DNA from 3 places in the Rhizobium sp. A22-96 genome. Region 2 is predicted to be linked to each of the others. Evidence: predicted binding sites of a transcription regulator. Region 2 holds the regulator's gene; each other region holds the start of a gene.
What was found. Region 2 encodes PhoB, which activates phosphate uptake and scavenging genes when phosphate is short. Its sites were predicted from a motif close to TGTCATNNANCTGTCAT; they were not measured.
Positions count from the first base shown of each region.

Region 1: the regulator PhoB is predicted to act here: its motif matches at 2,867-2,883, upstream of ACQZ6F_RS21520 (inorganic phosphate transporter).
Region 3: the regulator PhoB is predicted to act here: its motif matches at 2,717-2,733, upstream of ACQZ6F_RS06955 (UDP-2,3-diacylglucosamine diphosphatase).

Region 1 is NZ_JBNWDQ010000005.1:8,436-14,301, forward strand. Features, by position in the region: gene ACQZ6F_RS21510 (helix-turn-helix domain-containing protein) at 1-383, shown strand, start outside; gene ACQZ6F_RS21515 (Ros/MucR family transcriptional regulator) at 553-1,002, shown strand; gene ACQZ6F_RS21520 (inorganic phosphate transporter) at 1,212-2,819, opposite strand; gene ACQZ6F_RS21525 (GCG_CRPN prefix-to-repeats domain-containing protein) at 3,082-3,402, shown strand; gene ACQZ6F_RS21530 (hypothetical protein) at 3,439-4,008, opposite strand; gene ACQZ6F_RS21535 (CbtA family protein) at 4,097-4,840, opposite strand; gene ACQZ6F_RS21540 (CbtB domain-containing protein) at 4,853-5,062, opposite strand; gene ACQZ6F_RS21545 (histidine phosphatase family protein) at 5,293-5,853, shown strand.
Region 2 is NZ_JBNWDQ010000005.1:417,333-423,198, reverse strand. Features, by position in the region: gene ACQZ6F_RS23610 (aspartate aminotransferase family protein) at 1-255, opposite strand, end outside; gene ACQZ6F_RS23605 (GcrA family cell cycle regulator) at 682-1,215, shown strand; gene phoB (phosphate regulon transcriptional regulator PhoB) at 1,410-2,093, opposite strand; gene phoU (phosphate signaling complex protein PhoU) at 2,125-2,838, opposite strand; gene pstB (phosphate ABC transporter ATP-binding protein PstB) at 2,890-3,705, opposite strand; gene pstA (phosphate ABC transporter permease PstA) at 3,720-5,054, opposite strand; gene pstC (phosphate ABC transporter permease subunit PstC) at 5,051-5,866, opposite strand, start outside.
Region 3 is NZ_JBNWDQ010000002.1:97,896-103,761, reverse strand. Features, by position in the region: gene ACQZ6F_RS06965 (NADP-dependent malic enzyme) at 1-1,703, opposite strand, end outside; gene ACQZ6F_RS06960 (glycerophosphodiester phosphodiesterase) at 1,930-2,685, shown strand; gene ACQZ6F_RS06955 (UDP-2,3-diacylglucosamine diphosphatase) at 2,798-3,604, shown strand; gene ACQZ6F_RS06950 (MFS transporter) at 3,772-4,989, shown strand; gene ACQZ6F_RS06945 (ABC transporter permease) at 5,151-5,866, shown strand, end outside.

The sequences.
Region 1 (5,866 bases), 410 kb from region 2:
GCGTGACGATCGATGCCGAAAGCGGGCTTTATGTCTTCTGCGAATTTGGCGACTGCCACACGGACATCGTCATAGCCACGGCGAGTGAGGAGCGATTGATCGAAGAGATCGCTCTCCACCTTTGTGGCGATTATCCGGGGCAGCGAACGGTCGATGCGGCCGTCGATATCCTCGTCGGTCAGACTATCGAGGATGTCGAGCGCAAGCTCATTCTTCAAACGCTTCATCATTGCGAAGGAGATCCGACACATACGGCATTCATGCTCGGTATGCCGCTCGTCGCCCTCTGTAACAGGCTGGCAGTTTATTTTGCGGACCCTGCCAGCGAGCAGCCGCAAGCTGCCGCGGATGCAGGGCTCGAGGCGAGAGGCTACAGGCTATGATCGCGGACGCACCTGGTGCGAACGCATTCTACCTCGGCAATTGTGCCGGGGATCAGGCGCCAGCAAAATGGCGTCACTTGAAACGGCGGGACGTTCGGCAACGGACGTCGCGCTTTATACGATCGGGCGAGGCGGCGCACGAGGAACCTACGAGATCCGGGAAAAGATCATGGATTCTTTCAGCGAGAGACAAAAACCTACGCCCCCGCAGATGCATTCATTGTTCGATGGTTGTGTGAAAATCGTTTCGGCCTATGTCAGTCACAATGCGATTCCGGTCGTCAGCCTTCCCAGGTTGATCAAGGACGTGCACGACGCGTTGCATGCGTTGGATGCACCGGCACCCGCCGTCGAGCGGGCCAATCTTGTGCCGGCGGTGGATTTGAAGAAATCGGTAACGAGCGATTACATCGTTTGCCTCGAAGACGGCAAACGCTTCAAAACGCTGAAGCGTCATCTGCGTGTGCATTACGGGCTGACGCCAGAGGAATATCGACAAAAATGGGGATTGGCCCCCAACTACCCGATGGTTGCGCAGAATTATGCAAACCGGCGTTCCGAGCTGGCAAAGCTGTCCGGCCTGGGCGCCAATGGCAGCAGGAGAGAAATCGCTCGCTAGAGCGCTTTCGGAAGGTCGTTGCGGTGGTTGAATGACGCAACCGCCGCAGCGGCTGTGCCGAAGGATTTCGGGGTAACTCTGAGAGCCGTTACGGCGATGAGCGGCGGCATGTAACCGTGATATTCAATGGAAATGGCGCCCGCGAGGGGCGCCATTGTGCTTTGGGGATATTTTCAGGCAAAGGCTGGAATATCCAGCCGGTATGCCGATCAGAAAACCTGGCGCAGGATGATGAACAGCACAAAAGCGAGCGCTATCGACGCCGGCAGCGTCAATATCCACGCCATCAGCATGTTGCGCACCGTCGACCACTGCAGGCCCGAGCCATTTGCCGCCATCGTCCCGGCGACGCCGGACGAGAGGACGTGGGTGGTGGAAACCGGCAAGCCGAGATGGTCGGCCGCACCGATCGTCAGCATGGCGACGACTTCGGCGGCAGCGCCTTGGCCATAGGTCAGATGCGTCTTGCCGATCTTTTCGCCGACGGTAACGACGATGCGCTTCCAGCCGACCATGGTGCCGAGGCCGAGCGCCAGCGCCACAGCGACCTTGACCCAGAGCGGAATGAACTTCGTCGCGTTGTCGACGGCAGCGTGATACTGCGTCACCGCCTTCAGGTCGTCGGCGCTCATCGGCAACAGCTTCTGCTTGTCGATCAGCTTCAACGCTTCGCCGATGAGGTAGATGTCGTTGCGAACGTTGCTGACAAGACCGTTCGGCAGCTTCTCTACCGAAGGATACGAGGCGATTTCGACGCCGGTGGCGTGAATATAGGCTTGGAGTGCCGGTGTCGTGGCATCCGTCCAGCTCTTGTTCTTCACCGCGTCGCTGACGGCGGCTTTCGGATCGGCGGGGGTGGCGACGCCGGGCTTCACATATTTGCCCAGCACCGTCTCGACCTGTGTCGAAGCGGCCTTGTAAGCCTCGAGATAGTTGATGTCAGGCGTGCGGTTCAGCGCGAAGGCGGTCGGTACCAGGCCGATGAGGATGAGCATGATAAGGCCCATGCCCTTCTGTCCATCGTTCGAGCCATGGGCGAAGCTGACACCGGTGCAGGTGAAGATCAACAGGCAGCGGATCCACAGCGGTGGCGGTGCATTGCCTTTCGGAGCCTCATAAAGCGCCTTGTTGCGGATCAGTACCTTGGCAACCAGCAGCAATATGGCTGCGAGGCCGAAACCGATGATCGGCGACAGCAGCAGCGACATGCCGACGCTGCTTGCCTGCGACCAGTCGACACCGCTGGTGGCGGAGCCGGCCGGCGCCAGGAACTGATTGGCGAGACCGACACCGATAATGGAGCCGACAAGCGTATGCGAGCTCGATGCCGGCAGGCCCAGATACCAGGTGCCGAGGTTCCATATGATGGCGGCGGTCAGAAGGGCGAACACCATGGCAAGGCCCGAGCCGGAGCCGACCTGAAGGATCAGTTCGACCGGCAAGAGCGCCAGGATGCCGAAGGCAACCGCGCCGGAAGAGGTTAGAACGCCAAGGAAATTGAAGAAGCCGGACCAGATGACGGCAAATTCGGCCGGCAGCGAACGGGTGTAGATGACGGTTGCCACGGCGTTGGCCGTATCGTGGAAGCCGTTGACGAATTCAAAACCCAGCGCGATCAGGAGAGCAAGACCGAGCAGAATCCACGGAACCGCCGCAGCCTCGGCAAGTTCGCTGCCGAGCGCATAGCCGACATAGGCCAGGCCACCGAGCACGACGACACCGAAGAGCGGCAAGAACCATTTTGCCGAGCCGCTGGCCCCGTGAATTGGGTGATTGGTATTGCCACCCTCTGAACTGTTGGAAGCGAGGTCGACCATCCCAAACTCCTTTATGGCAAACGATATCTTTGGTGTAAGCCTCGTTCATGAAACTCTCGTGACGCGCGAGGGAGGTCGAATATCCTTTGCTGGCAGGCAGAATCGGGGCGTGAAGGATTGACGCCGACAGCTTCTGGTCGAGTTAGCTGTCTCGAAACCAATCTTGTTTCTGCCGCCAAATGGCCTTTTTCGGTTCAGCCAGCGTTCATGCGGCGGGGCTTTAAATCCGGCTTGTAAGGGACTTGGTTAGAGGACCACCAAAATGAGATCGTCCGTTTTTGCCATCGCTGCTTTGCTTGGTGGCCTGGCTGTATCTTCGGCAGAAGCAATGCCTATACCCGCTGTCGGGACAACGGCGGCGGTGCCGGTTGTGAAAGTTGACTATGCCTGCGGTCGTGGCTGGCATGTGACCCGCTGGGGTGAGTGCCGCCCGAACAGATGGGGACCGCCGCCACCGCGCTATGGCTGGGGTGGAGGATATCATAGACCGCCGCCGTGGGGCTGGCACGGTCATCGTGATGGCTGGCGTGGTGACGGCGGCTGGCGCAGCGATCGCTGGCGTGATCGCCATCGCGACTGGTAAGATGAAAGACACCGCCGCGTAGAGCGGCGGTGTTTTTTATGGGCGAGGTTCGGTCCGCAAAGCCCGTGCCGTCAGCCATAGTCCGGCGCCGATCGCCAGAAGGGCCGACAGGAGTGCCAGGAGACTTTGGGCATGACGGACGATGTCGGCTAACTTTGGCCGGATCAGATCGGCCGTATTGAAATTTTCGCTGCTGAACTGGCAGAGAACGAGCGACAGATTGTTGCGCACGAGCGCGGCATCGATCTCTGAAGCGAGATCATCTACCGGGGCCGCATCGCTTTTCATCGTCCGCATCTTCAGCAACACCGCCTTGGCGGCGGCGAGATAGGCGTGCGAGCATTCGTTGAACGGGCTTTCCTCGTCGCTCACGCTGCCAGGCATCATGCCCCAGAGACAATAGGCACGCTGGATCTGCGTGAAATTCAGCAGTCGGCGAAAGGTCTCGTCGGTATCGGACACATCCTCGGCAATCGCAATGATCCGCCCGTAATAGGGTGCGATCACGGCCATTTCACCATGTGTGAGGCTTGGTATCGGGATGCCGGCCTGGCTCCCGGAAGAACCTCCATGAGCCGAAACCAGCGTCGGCCAGCTCGAGAACATGAGACAGAGGACTGCGAGCAAGACGCCGCTTCGCAGTCGGCGTTTCCCGCGCACGCTGGCGTGCGCGGGATGCGATAGATATGCCATTTCAGGCGCGGCGCAGCGTCGCGTTGCTGCGATAGCGCGTCTGCGGCAACTCGCGTTCCGCCCAGGCGCCGAAGCCAAGAGCGAGCGTCGTCCACAGGATGACATGCATGCCAAGCGAGGTGACGCGGAACCGCCAGAGCACGACCGCCGAGAACTGTTCTGGCACTTCGTTGACAGATGGAAGCAGGTACTGGATCAGCGCGATGAAGACGATGTAGCCGATGCCGCCGATGATCGTCCCGTTCCATGATCCGTAGCGCGCCGCCAGCCGGCGGCCGAGCCCGATGGCAACGATCATGCCGACGATCGAGGCGACGATCATGATGAAGAACAGTTCCGTTCTGGCGCCGATCGTGTCGGGATTGCCGACTGCCGGCGGATTTGCCGGATACTTGATATCAGGAACGAGCGAAATCGTCACGAAAGCGGCGATTGCGAGCAAGACTGCGGTGCCGCGTGCGCCGAGGGGGCTGATGCGGCCGTAGACGAAGGAGAAAACCAGCGCGAACAACCCGCCGATCGCCGTCGAATAGACCATGATGCCGGTGAAGAGACCGAAGCCAGCCTGGGTGGCGCGGCTGACGATTTCCGGTTCTGCGGCTTCTCCAGCTGCCTGGGCAGTTTTTTCTTCAAAGCCGATTGCCCAATCAACCAGCGGTTCGCCGAAGGTGTGGGCGAAAGCGAAAACGAGAATACCAGCGAGCGCCCCCACGATCATGCCGCGGAGCAAAAGACGTCCAACCATGTGCCTGATCCCTTAGTGGCAGGGGAAACCGAGGAGATGGCGGCCGTCATGCACGAATTCATGCACATACATGCCTGAAATCAGCGAGGCCGCGCCTTCTTCTGCGCCGACGAAATAGATCGCGAGCAGCATCAGCAGGCCGGCAAAAATAGCCCAGGGCAGGATTTGGCCGAGCGGGATCGGCTGCGGGATCGCGGTAGGGGCGAAAGCGGTATCGGACATTGTATTTCCCTCTAGAAGAAAAGCGCGTTCCATTTGCGGAAGGGTTTTGCGGGAAGGGTCTGGCTCTCTGGGGGCGGTATCCGCCCGTCGATTACAGTGGCGCGACCGCGCCGGGATTACACCGGCTTCCACACCCGCAAGTGCAAGTTTATAACTGTCGGCAAATATGGTTGTCAATCAACCGCCATCGTGATGCGAAATCGCGACAATCAATGGAGATATCGGCTGTCATGAAGGCGCGTTTGAGCTGGATTTGCCATGGTCCGACCGAGGCCAATCGGAAAGGCTGCTTCCCGGACGATGAGCCGCTGGAGGATAAGGCGGCGCAGCGGACCGGATTGGCCAAGCTTGGAACGATTGATCGGATGTGGACGAGCCCGGCACTGCGCGCGCGCCAGACGGCTGCCATCCTTGGCTCTGACGCCATCCTGGATGCCGCCTTGCGCGAGTGTGACTATGGCGACTGGAGTGGAAAGTCGCTTGCCGAGCTTCACGCAAGCGACCCGCAATCCCTGGAACTATGGATGACTGATTTGGACGCAGCGCCGCATGGCGGCGAATCGCTATCGTCAGTCATGCTGCGCATCGGCGAATGGATGGGACATCATCTTCACGATGCCGGTCATACCGTCGTCGTCACCCATGCGAGCGTTATCCGCGCTGCCGTGCTGCATGTGCTGCAGGCGCCGCCCACGGCATTCTGGACGATCGACGTTGAGCCATTCGGCCTTGTCGAGATGACGAGCGATGGCCGGCGCTGGCAGCTCCGATTTCCGAAGATGATTCGATAGAGCAAGTCCAGGA
Region 2 (5,866 bases):
TTCCGTCAGCCGCTTCGACAGCTTTTCCTGACCAGGCACCTCGTAGAGGTTGGACAGATGCCAAACCTTGTCAGCCTGCGCCTTCAGCTCGGCGACAAGATGGGGATGAGCATGACCGAGCGAATTGACCGCCACGCCGGCTGCAAAATCGAGATAGCGTTCACCGCTTTCAGTGATCAACCATACGCCTTCGCCTCGCTCGAACCGCAGCGGAGCTCGCATGTAGGTATCATAAAGCGGCGCGGTCTCGGCCATGGCCATATCTCCTCGATCACAACTTTAAGGACCAATCGCTTCGTTTTTACGAAAGGGGTCCGAAAAAATCAAAAATGCCGCCTTGCGGCGGCCCGGTCACTATTGTTGTTTTGCACCGCGATGTCAACAAAACTGGCGCTTTAGCAGGTGCGAGAAAGTGCTTGCGCGCAAAAGGGATACGTTCGGTGCCGCATATTGCAGAAATGCCACGCCCGGACAGCAAGTTGGGGAAAACCTCGAAATCGATTCCTCAAGATTCCCGCGACTCTTGTCACGGAGTCTGCCTCACACTAGGTTAAAAACCAATTGCTAGACTGCATGCGGCGGAACTAGTCACCACAATTTTAGAGCGTTTCGTGCCTCGATCCCCATGCGAGGCAATGGTGAGGGATTCTGCCATCGGAAACGCGACAGCGGAGACAGGGCATGAATTGGACAGACGAACGCGTCGAGAAGCTGAAAAAGCTATGGTCCGAAGGGTTGAGCGCCAGCCAGATCGCGGCACAGCTCGGTGGCGTCAGCCGTAACGCCGTTATCGGCAAGGTGCATCGCTTGAACCTTCCCGGTCGAGCGAAGGCCGGCGGCACGACGGCGGCAGCTCGCACGCCGAAGCGCAACGCCACGGCACCGCGGGCTTCGAACTATCAGGCGCGCGTCGCAACCCGCACGGTTACCCGCCAGCAGGGCGCAACCATGTTGAAGGAAGAGATCGAGATCGATACGGTCAACGAGATCCAGTATCGTCCGGCCGCCAATGTGGTCGTTCCGATCTCCCGGCGTCTCGGCCTGACGGAACTGACGGAGCGCACCTGCAAGTGGCCGGTCGGCGATCCCCTGAAGGACGATTTCCACTTCTGCGGCAACGAGAGCCCGGATTCATCGCCCTACTGCACCTACCATCAGCGCCTGGCCTACCAGCCGGTGCATGAACGGCGCAGGCCAGCTCAGCCGCGCGGCTGAGACACTTCATCACTGAGATAAAGAAACGGGCCCTTTGGGGCCCGTTTTCTGTTTCCGCCGCGACTGCATAATTTCTTAAATCGGAACCGATTTAAGGGAAAATTATGCAGAATTCTAAGATGTTACAGCGACCTTAACGCGTCTTGAAAGACGCGTGGCGCTGTAATGTTGAGTGCCTGATCGGGTATTCCCGCTCAGGCCTCCATGGAGTAGCCCGCGCCGCGAACGGTGCGGATGACATCCTGCATATTGGAGAAGTTGAGCGCCTTGCGCAGGCGACCGACATGCACGTCGACCGTGCGTTCGTCGACATAGATATCATGCCCCCACACGCCGTCGAGCAGTTGCGAACGCGAGAAGACGCGGCCCGGCGAGGACATCAGGAATTCCAGAAGACGGAATTCGGTCGGTCCCAGCCGCACTTCGCGGCTCTTGCGGTGAACGCGGTGCGTCTCGCGGTCCAGCTCGATATCGCCACAACGCAACACCGTGGAGAGAACCTCCGGACGGGCGCGCCGCAGCATCGCCTTGACGCGAGCCATCAGCTCGGGTGTCGAGAACGGCTTGACGACGTAATCGTCCGCGCCAGTGGAAAGACCGCGCACGCGCTCGCTTTCCTCGCCGCGGGCCGTCAGCATGATGATCGGCAGGCGCTCCGTCTCCGGCCGCATGCGCAGCCGGCGGCAGAGCTCGATGCCGGATACACCGGGGAGCATCCAGTCGAGGATCAGAAGATCGGGAATGCGCTCCTGGAGACGCAACTCGGCTTCATCGCCTCTGAGGATCGTGTCGACCTCGAAGCCTTCGGCCTCGAGATTGTAGCGCAGCAGAACGCTGAGCGCTTCCTCGTCTTCTACAACAGCAACTCTCGGAACCATGCGCCTATGGTCTCCTTTCTTCGCTTTCGGATTATTCCGTCACTGCGCCGACGGTATTGGCGGTATCGTCCTTCGGGCGCTCGCCTTCGGGCTGAGCACCCGTCGCCATGTAATAGATCGTCTCGGCGATGTTGGTGGCATGGTCGCCGATGCGCTCGATGTTCTTGGCGCAGAAGAGAAGATGCGTGCAGGTGGTGATGTTGCGCGGATCTTCCATCATGTAGGTCAGCATCTCGCGGAAGAGCGAGGTGTACATCGCGTCGATTTCCTCGTCGCGTTCGCGGATCGACACGGCCTTGTCCGGCGAGCGGGTGGCGTAGACGTCGAGGACTTCCTTGAGCTGGCTCAGCGCCAATTCGGAAAGGTGCTCGATGCCACGAGCCAGGCGACGCGGAACGCCCGTACCCTGCACGGCGATGACGCGCTTGGCGGTGTTCTTGCCGAGGTCGCCGACGCGCTCCAGATCGGAAGCGATACGGATCGAACCCATGATCTCGCGCAGGTCGGCAGCCATCGGCTGACGACGGGCGATGGTGACGATGGCCTTGTCGCCGACTTCGCGCTCGGCATGATCGAGGATTACGTCGTCGGAGATGACCTTCTGCGCAAGACCAGTGTCGCTCTGGACCAGCGCCCGAACGCTGTCGCTGACCATTTGCTCGGCCAGGCCGCCCATTTCCGCAATACGGCGCGTCAGGAACTTCAGGTCTTCGTCATAGGCAGAGAGAATGTGAGTGGAGACCATTTTTCTATCCTCAAGGTGAACTGTGTGAAAGGAGCCGCGCGCACGGCATCATCAACCAAAACGGCCCATGATGTAATCCTGCGTGCGGAAATCGTCGGGATTGGTGAACATCTTATCGGTATCGTTCTCCTCGACCAGATGGCCGAGATGAAACATTGCGGTACGTTGCGACACGCGGGCTGCCTGCTGCATGGAATGCGTGACGATGACGATGGTGAAGTTTTCGCGCAGCTCGTGGATCAGATCCTCGACCTTGGCGGTGGCAATGGGATCGAGCGCCGAACAGGGCTCGTCCATCAGAATGACCTCCGGGCTGACCGCGACGGCACGGGCGATGCACAGGCGCTGCTGCTGACCGCCCGAGAGGCTCGTGCCGGCATCATGCAGCCGATCCTTCACCTCACCCCACAGACCGGCCTTCTGCAGGCTGGTTTCGACGATATGCTCGAGATCGGCTTTCGAGCGATGCAGACCATGGATGCGGGGGCCATAGGCTACGTTCTCATAGATCGACTTCGGGAACGGATTGGGCTTCTGGAAGACCATGCCGACCCGCGCGCGCAGCTCCACAACATCAATGTTGTTGTCGTAGACATCCTGATCGTCGAGCGTGATCTTGCCGGTGACGCGGCAGGTCTCGATCGTATCGTTCATGCGATTGAGGCAACGCAGGAAGGTGGATTTGCCGCAGCCCGAAGGACCGATCAACGCCGTAACCGTATTGGCGCGGATGTTCAGGTTGACGTCGAAGAGCGCACGCTTGTCGCCGTAGAAGACGGACACGTCCTGGCCGATCATCTTGTAGGGGATCGTCGTCATCTTCCTGGCCAATGCTCTTTCACTTGCGGCTTCCGTCATCATGTTCATTGGATCGCCCTCCCCTACCAGCGCCGTTCGAAGCGGCGGCGCAGCAGGATCACGCCGATATTCATCGCAACGAGGAAGAAGAGCAGGACGATGATCGCCCCGGAGGTTCGTTCGACGAACGCCCGTTCGGCTTCACTCGCCCACATGTAGATCTGCACCGGCAGCGCCGTCGAAGGATCGAGCGGCGATGCCGGGTAGTTGGCAACGAAGGCGACCATGCCGATCAGGAGCAGCGGCGCCGTCTCGCCGAGTGCATGCGCCAGTCCGAGGATGGTGCCCGTCAATATGCCGGGCATGGCGAGCGGCAGGACGTGATGGAAGACCATCTGCATGCGCGAGGCACCGAGGCCAAGCGCAGCGCTGCGGATCGAGGGCGGCACCGCTCGCAATGCCGAACGTGTGGCGATGATGATCATCGGCAACGTCATCAGGCTCAGCACTAGGCCGCCAACCAGCGAGGCCGAGCGCGGCAGGCCCATCATGTTGATGAAGACCGAAAGCCCGAGCAATCCGTAAACGATCGAGGGCACGGCCGCCAGATTGTTGATGTTGACCTCAATGAGGTCCGTCAGCCGGTTCTTCGGCGCGAATTCCTCCAGATAGATCGACGCAGCGACGCCAACGGGAAGCGCCAGAACCAGCACGGTCAGCATCAGATAGAGCGAGCCGATCAGTGCGACGCCGAGACCGGCAGCCTCAGGGCGGCTTGAGTTGCCCGACACAAACAGGCCGCTGTTGAAGGCTTCGTGCAGAGCGCCGCTCGCCGTCAGCTGCTTCATCCAGCCGAGCTGCCGGTCCGACACCTTGCGATCCTTCTCATCAACCGTCAGATCGATCTGTCCCTTGTTGGCGGAATCGATGTTGGCGCTCGCGAGGACGGTGAGGTTTTGCGTCGTTCCTACGATCGACGGATTGGCGGTAACCTTGTCGCGCAGCACGATCCTGGCGCCATCCGACACCATGGCGGTTGCCTCGCGCACGAGCGCCCGGTTGGATGGGTCGATATCAAGCGCTTTTACCAGGGCATCGCGGATCAGGACCGGATAGTTGGCGACCATCAGCACCTTCGGGTCGCTGGCGCGCTTGCCCGTGGGGTCGATGACCTTCTCGGTGAACTCGATCGGCAAGGTGATCGACGTCTGCACGAAGGCCGTATAGCCGTTTCGAACCACGGTCGACACAAGCGCCAAAAGGAAGACGAGGCCGAAGACGACAGCAGCGAGGCCATAGGCACGAAAGCGGCGTTCGGCGGCATAACGGCGCTTGATGCCGATATCGCGTCGCACAGGCGCGCCGGGCGCCAGTCCACGCGGGATATTTTGTGACGAGGAGGATACGACGCCGCTCATTCGTACTGCTCCCTGTAGCGGCGGACGATGTAGAGCGCGTAGACGTTCAGGCAGAGGGTCAGGCAGAACAGCGTTATGCCGAGCGCGAAGGCGACCAGGGTCTGCGGCGAGGTGAACTCCAGGTCGCCGGTCAGCTGATTGACGATCTTCACTGTCACCGTCGTCATGGGCTCGAAGGGATCGAGCTGCATGCGGGCGGCAACGCCTGCCGCCAGCACGACGATCATCGTTTCGCCAACCGCCCGTGATGCCGTCATCAGCAGCGCACCGACGATGCCCGGAAGTGCCGCAGGCAACAGGACGCGTTTCACCGTCTCGGATCGCGTGGCGCCCAGACCGAGCGAACCGTCACGCAGCGAGCGCGGCACGGCCATGATGATATCGTCCGACAGCGAGGAGACGTAAGGGATCAGCATGACCCCCATGACGAAGCCGGCGGTCAACACGCTCTGCGCCTCGATGAAGCTTCGATAGCTTCCCGTCATCAGACCATTGATCTCGGCCGAGATGTCCCTGAGGAAAGGTCCGACCGTGACGAGGGCAAAAAAGCCGTAGACGATGGTGGGAATGCCGGCCAGCACTTCCAGCATGGGTTTGGCAATGGAGCGCACACGGGTCGATGCATATTCCGCCATGTAGATTGCGGCGAACAATCCGATGGGCACGGCAAACAGCATGGCGACCAAGCCGATATAGATCGTGCCGGCCAGCAACGGGATCAGGCCGAAGGTGCCCGATGTCTGTGAGCCGGCACCGGTAAAGCGCGGATCCCAGACCGTGCCGAAAAAGAATTCGCTGGCGGGCACCATGCT
Region 3 (5,866 bases), on a different contig from region 2:
CCGCAGATCATCGCATCGGCCTCACCGCGCTTGAGGGCAAGCGCGCCAATGACGGTGGTGTTGGTACGAACGATGGTCCGGGCTGCCTCGGGGATAACGCCGCTGCGGCCCACGAGCGAAAAGTAAAGCTCGACATATTCACGGAAGCGCGGATCGTCTTCCGGATTGATAACGGCGAAATCGGTGTGCGGACGGATCTTGAGGCCGTAGCGCTTCAGGCGGGTCTCGATGACGGAGGGGCGGCCGATCAGGATCGGGGCTGCCGTGCCTTCTTCAAGCAGCACCTGCGCGGCACGCAGCACGCGCTCGTCTTCACCTTCGGAGAAGACCACCCGCTTGCGCTCGGAAATCTTCGCGGCGGCGAAGATCGGCTTCATGACGAAGCCGGAGCGGAAGACGAAGCGGTTGAGCTCGTCCATATAGGCATCGAAATCGGTGATCGGGCGCAGTGCCACGCCGCTTTCGGCGGCGGCCTTGGCCACGGCCGGCGCGATGCGCAGGATCAGGCGGGGATCGAAGGGCGAGGGGATCAGATAGTTCGGCCCGAAGACCGGGGTTTCGCCTGTGTAGGCGCGGGCGGCTACATCCGAAGGTTCTTCGCGGGCAAGCGAGGCGATGGCGCGCACAGCGGCCATCTTCATTTCCTCATTGATCGTCTTGGCGCCGCAATCGAGCGCGCCGCGGAAGATATAGGGGAAGCAGAGAACGTTGTTCACCTGGTTCGGGAAATCCGAACGGCCCGTGCAGATCATGGCGTCGGGGCGGGCAGCGCGGGCGAGGTCGGGCATGATTTCCGGCGTCGGGTTGGCGAGCGCCATGATCAGCGGCTTTTCCGCCATCTGTTCCAGAAGCTCGGGCTTCAACACGCCTGCGGCCGAGAGGCCGAGGAAGACGTCGGCGCCTGGGATAGACTCGGCAAGCTCGCGCTTGTCGCTATCCTGAGCATAGACGGACTTCCATTCGTCCATCAGCACGTTCCGGTCCTTGTAGACCAGGCCCTCGATATCGTGGACCCAGATATTTTCGCGCTTGGCGCCAAGTATGACGAGCAGGTTGAGGCAGGCAAGTGCTGCGGCGCCGGCGCCGGACGCCACGATCTTGACGTCTTCGATCTTCTTGCCGGCCAGCTCCAATCCGTTGAGGATGGCGGCGGCGACGATGATGGCGGTGCCGTGCTGATCGTCGTGGAAAACGGGGATTTCCATCTTCTCGCGCAGGCGACGCTCGACGTCGAAGCATTCCGGCGCCTTGATATCCTCGAGATTGATGCCGCCGAAGGTCGGCTCCAGAGCCGAGATCGTGTTGACCATCTCGTCAACTGTGGGAGCCTCGACTTCGATGTCGAACACATCGATGCCGGCGAATTTCTTGAAGAGAACCGCCTTGCCTTCCATCACGGGCTTGGAGGCGAGCGGGCCGATATTGCCGAGGCCGAGCACTGCCGAACCATTGGAAATAACGGCAACGAGATTGGCTCGGGACGTGTAATAGGCTGCCGTTTCCGGATTGTCGCGGATGGCTAGGCAAGGTGCGGCAACGCCTGGAGAATAGGCAAGCGCGAGATCGCGCTGGTTGCCGAGCGGCTTGGTAGCCTGGATTTCAAGCTTGCCGGGGCGGGGATAGCGATGGAAATAGAGCGCCTGTTCGTCGAAATCGCCACTCGCCATGTTCTTGGCTGCCTTCGAAGTATCGTGCGTATCCATCTCGCGGTCTCCATTCCTGCCTGCGCTTGAGTCCCTCCATACAACAATCGTTTGGCGTTCACAGTATGCAATTGACGTCACAAAGCGTTTTTGCAGCGGCAAAGTCCTGATCGCCGGTTCCGACCGGTGTCGCAGCGTCGCCTTGTCGCAAGCCGGGCCGGTGGGCAGCAGCGTCATAAGGGGTTCACCGCACGGGATTATGAGATCCGCAGGCAGAGGATCTCCAATGACTTTGATTGTTTCTCATCGCGGCGGCGCGCATTTGTGGCCTGAAAACACCAGGTTTGCCTTTTCGAAAACAGCCAAGCTCGACGTCGATCTCGTCGAATTCGATGTTCATCAGACGCGCGACGGCAAGCTCGTCGTCCATCATGACGCTTTGATCGACAGGATGACGGACGGGAAGGGTGCGATAGCCGATCTCACCTACGAGGAATTGGCGCGCCACATTGTGATCGGGAGCGGCGGCGAGACCATACCCACCCTTACGGAAACGATCGACATTTTCGGTCCGTCCGCGATCGATCTTCGGCTGGAGATCAAGACCGGACTGGACGGCAAACCCTATGAAGGAATGGAAGGCCGCATCCTGGACGAGTTGATGGCGACGGGGATGCTGGCGCGGACGATGGTGACAAGCTTCGCGCTGCCGCGTCTTCAGGCATTCGTTGCTGCACTCGATGAGCGGGGCCTGAACGCCGGCGAATTGCTCGGCTTCACCTTTCTCTGCTCGCCGCAGACGGTAACCCAGCTTGGCTGGCATGGGATCGTTGCTGCTCTGCGTGCCTCAGGCGTGCGCGAGATCGCCGTTCGCGCCGACGCGCTGGATGCGGGGGTCGTGAACTTCTTTCGGGCGAACGACGTGACGGTGCATGGCTGGGCTGCGCATACGAGTGAGGCGGCGCGCATGATGTTTCGCCTTGGTGTCGCCAGTTTTACAACCGATCGACCGGATCTCGCCATCGTGGCCAAACGCGGCTGATCTGCCTCGATAAGCCGCCAGACACAGGGTTTGTCATCTTCCTGAAACACGAGTCTGGTTTTGGAATAGGTAAGGTAGGATAGGGCACGGACATAAGTTCGTGAATGAAAACATGGACACCCGGCGATTCCGAACACTGTTCATTTCTGACGTGCACCTTGGCTCGAAAGCCGCGAAGGTGGACTTTCTGCTCGACTTTTTACGCCACCACGAAGCCGATACGATCTTCCTTGTTGGAGACATCGTCGACGGCTGGCGCCTCAAGCGAAACTGGTACTGGCCGCAGGATTGCAATGATGTGGTCCAGAAGCTTCTGCGCAAGGCACGCAAGGGCACGCGCATCGTCTATATCCCCGGCAATCACGACGAATTCCTCCGTGATTTCCCCGGCATGCACTTCGGTGGCATCGAAGTGGCGCAACGCGCCATGCACGAGACTGCCGACGGCAAGAAGTATCTCGTGCTGCATGGCGACGAATTCGACGTTGTCGTCCGCAATGCCCGCCTGCTCGCCTATCTCGGCGACTGGGCCTACGATATGGCGATCCTGATCAATATCGGCCTCGCCGCGGTGCGCCGCCGTCTGAATATGCCTTACTGGTCGTTCTCGGCCTGGGCGAAGCTGCAGGTCAAGCATGCCGTCAACTTCATCGGCGAATTCCAGCGTGTCGTTGCCGAAGAAGCCAAGCGCAATGATGCTGACGGGGTGATCTGCGGCCACATCCATCATGCCGTCATCGAGGATCTCGACGGCATCCGTTACATCAATACCGGTGACTGGGTGGAGAGCTGCACGGCGATCGCCGAGCATGAGGACGGCACGTTCGAGCTCATCACCTGGCAGACAATTCTTGAGACGCAGGCCGCAGGCGCCTCGGTCGAAGAATTGCCCCAGCCGCTGGGAGCCCAGGCGGCCTGATTTAGAGGCCGCCTCACGAGCTTAATAATAGCCTGTCATAATTATTGATCAGCGGGAAAGCCCGGAAGCTTCGGATTTTTTCCGAAACGTTACGATTTGGCCATTTCTCGCCATAGTCGTACTCACGATAGAGTGATAGGGACAAATCAGTTCCCTTCAGGTCTGTCATGATTCCCGCCATAAAGTCCTCGCAGGGCGAGGGTGCGCCCCCGTATTTCCGTTTGCGCACTGCCTTGTCCTATTGTGCACCGTTGTTCGTCAACGGGATCGCCTTGCCGTTTTTCCCCGTCTGGCTGGCGGGGCTGAATTTCAGCGACCACGAGATCGGTCTCGTGATTGCCGTGCCCATGGTCGTGCGTGTTCTTGTAACGCCTATTATCGCCAGCCTCGCCGATCACATGAAGGAACGCGCCGATGTGCTGTTCTGGTCCGGCGGCCTGTCGCTGCTGACGGCGATCGCGCTTTACTGGACCAGCGATTTCTGGCCTGTTCTGCTCGTCTACGGCATCCAGGGCGCGACCTATGCACCCTATGTGCCGGTGGTCGAGTCCATTGCCATGTCGGGCGTGCGTCGCTGGGGCTTCGATTACGGCTCGATGCGCGTGTGGGGATCAATCACCTTCATCCTCTCGACCCTTCTTGGCGGACAGATGATCGGCATGTGGGGAGGCACGATGGTGCTCCCCGTCATGGTCGCCGGCTTCGTTCTTACCATGCTGATGGGTGTGTTTTCCCCACGTATCGGACCGACGCGCCGACATAACCAGCCGATCAACCTGCAGCCCCCGACCGGAAACCTGCGCTCTCCCAAGCTGCTCGTCACCATGATCGGCGTTTCTGTGCAGCAGTCCAGCCACGCGATGCTTTATACTTTCGCGTCGATTTACTGGCGCAAGCTTGGTTTCTCCGGAGCGGAAATCGCTGTTCTCTGGAGCATCGGCGTTGCGGCCGAAGTGATGGTCTTTTTCCTGTCGAAGAAGCTGAGCCGGCGTTTCAGCGCGTGGACGTTGATCTTTTTCGGCTCGAGCATGTGTGTCCTTCGCTGGATCCTTTTCCCGATGAATCTGGGTTTCCTCGGTTACTTCCTGCTGCAATGCTTCCATTCCTGCACCTATGCCTGCGTCCATACCGGCATCCAGCGGCGCATCGTCGCCTCGGTCCACGAAACGCAGGAGGCTTCGGCCCAGGGCGCCTATTATTTCTATAACGGGATGTTCCTTGGCCTGATGACGCTGGCATCCGGCTATCTCTATGCGTGGCTTGATATTGACAGCTATTACGTCATGGCCGGGGTGGCTGCTTTCGGCCTTGGCATGGTCATCTTTGCACGCGGTCTCCAGCCAGGAGGTTCGGCGGTGGGTGGAGGTGCGCGCGGCGTATCGTAACGCGGACGCGAACAAATTCATTTGGATATCAAAAAGCCGTGACATATGTTGGCCGCGGCGCAGCATAGCTATTTCCCGTGCAGTCGGTGTATTAAGCATCGGCGTCGGGTCGGGCTTCCCGAGTCGACGTTAGTGATGCCAGATCTGAGAGACGCATTAGTTTGAACGTAGCCGAACAGAAATCCGATGCACCGAGGATCGATGACGAAGCCGATGGCAGTGGGCATCGCTATCGGCTGGAAGGCAATTGGCGCAGCGCCAATGTGCACGGCGTACTGCGGAAGATCGAGCAGCTCTCGAAACGGAGTTCAGGCGGTGACGTCGTCATCGATCTTTCCGACCTGTCCGATGTGGATACGGCCGGCGCGCTGCTGATCCGGCGTCTGAAGATGAGCCAGGAGGCGCATGGCGCCACGGTGACGATTGACGGCTCCAATCCGCATATTGATGAGCTGCTGACCGCCTTCGACGAGGATCCAGATGCGGAAACCGGGCGGGCGAAGTCGAAGGGACCATGGACCGAGCGGCTGTTCGCTCCCATCGGCAAGACAGTCTACGAGCTATGGGGCAACCTGATTGCCGCCATGTACATACTGGGCTCGGCTGTTCGCGGCGCGCAGCTCAAATTCGGACGCGGTAGCGGCGTCTCGCCGGCTTCGATCATCAATCAGATCGATCACATGGCCGTCAGGGCTGTTCCCATCATTCTGCTGATGTCCTATCTGATTGGCGCGATCATTGCGCAGCAGGGGGCATTCCAGCTGCGCTATTTTGGCGCCGAGGTCTTTGTCGTCGATCTCGTCGGCATCCTGCAATTGCGCGAAATCGGCGTGCTTCTGACGGCGATCATGATCGCGGGCCGTTCCGGCAGCGCGAT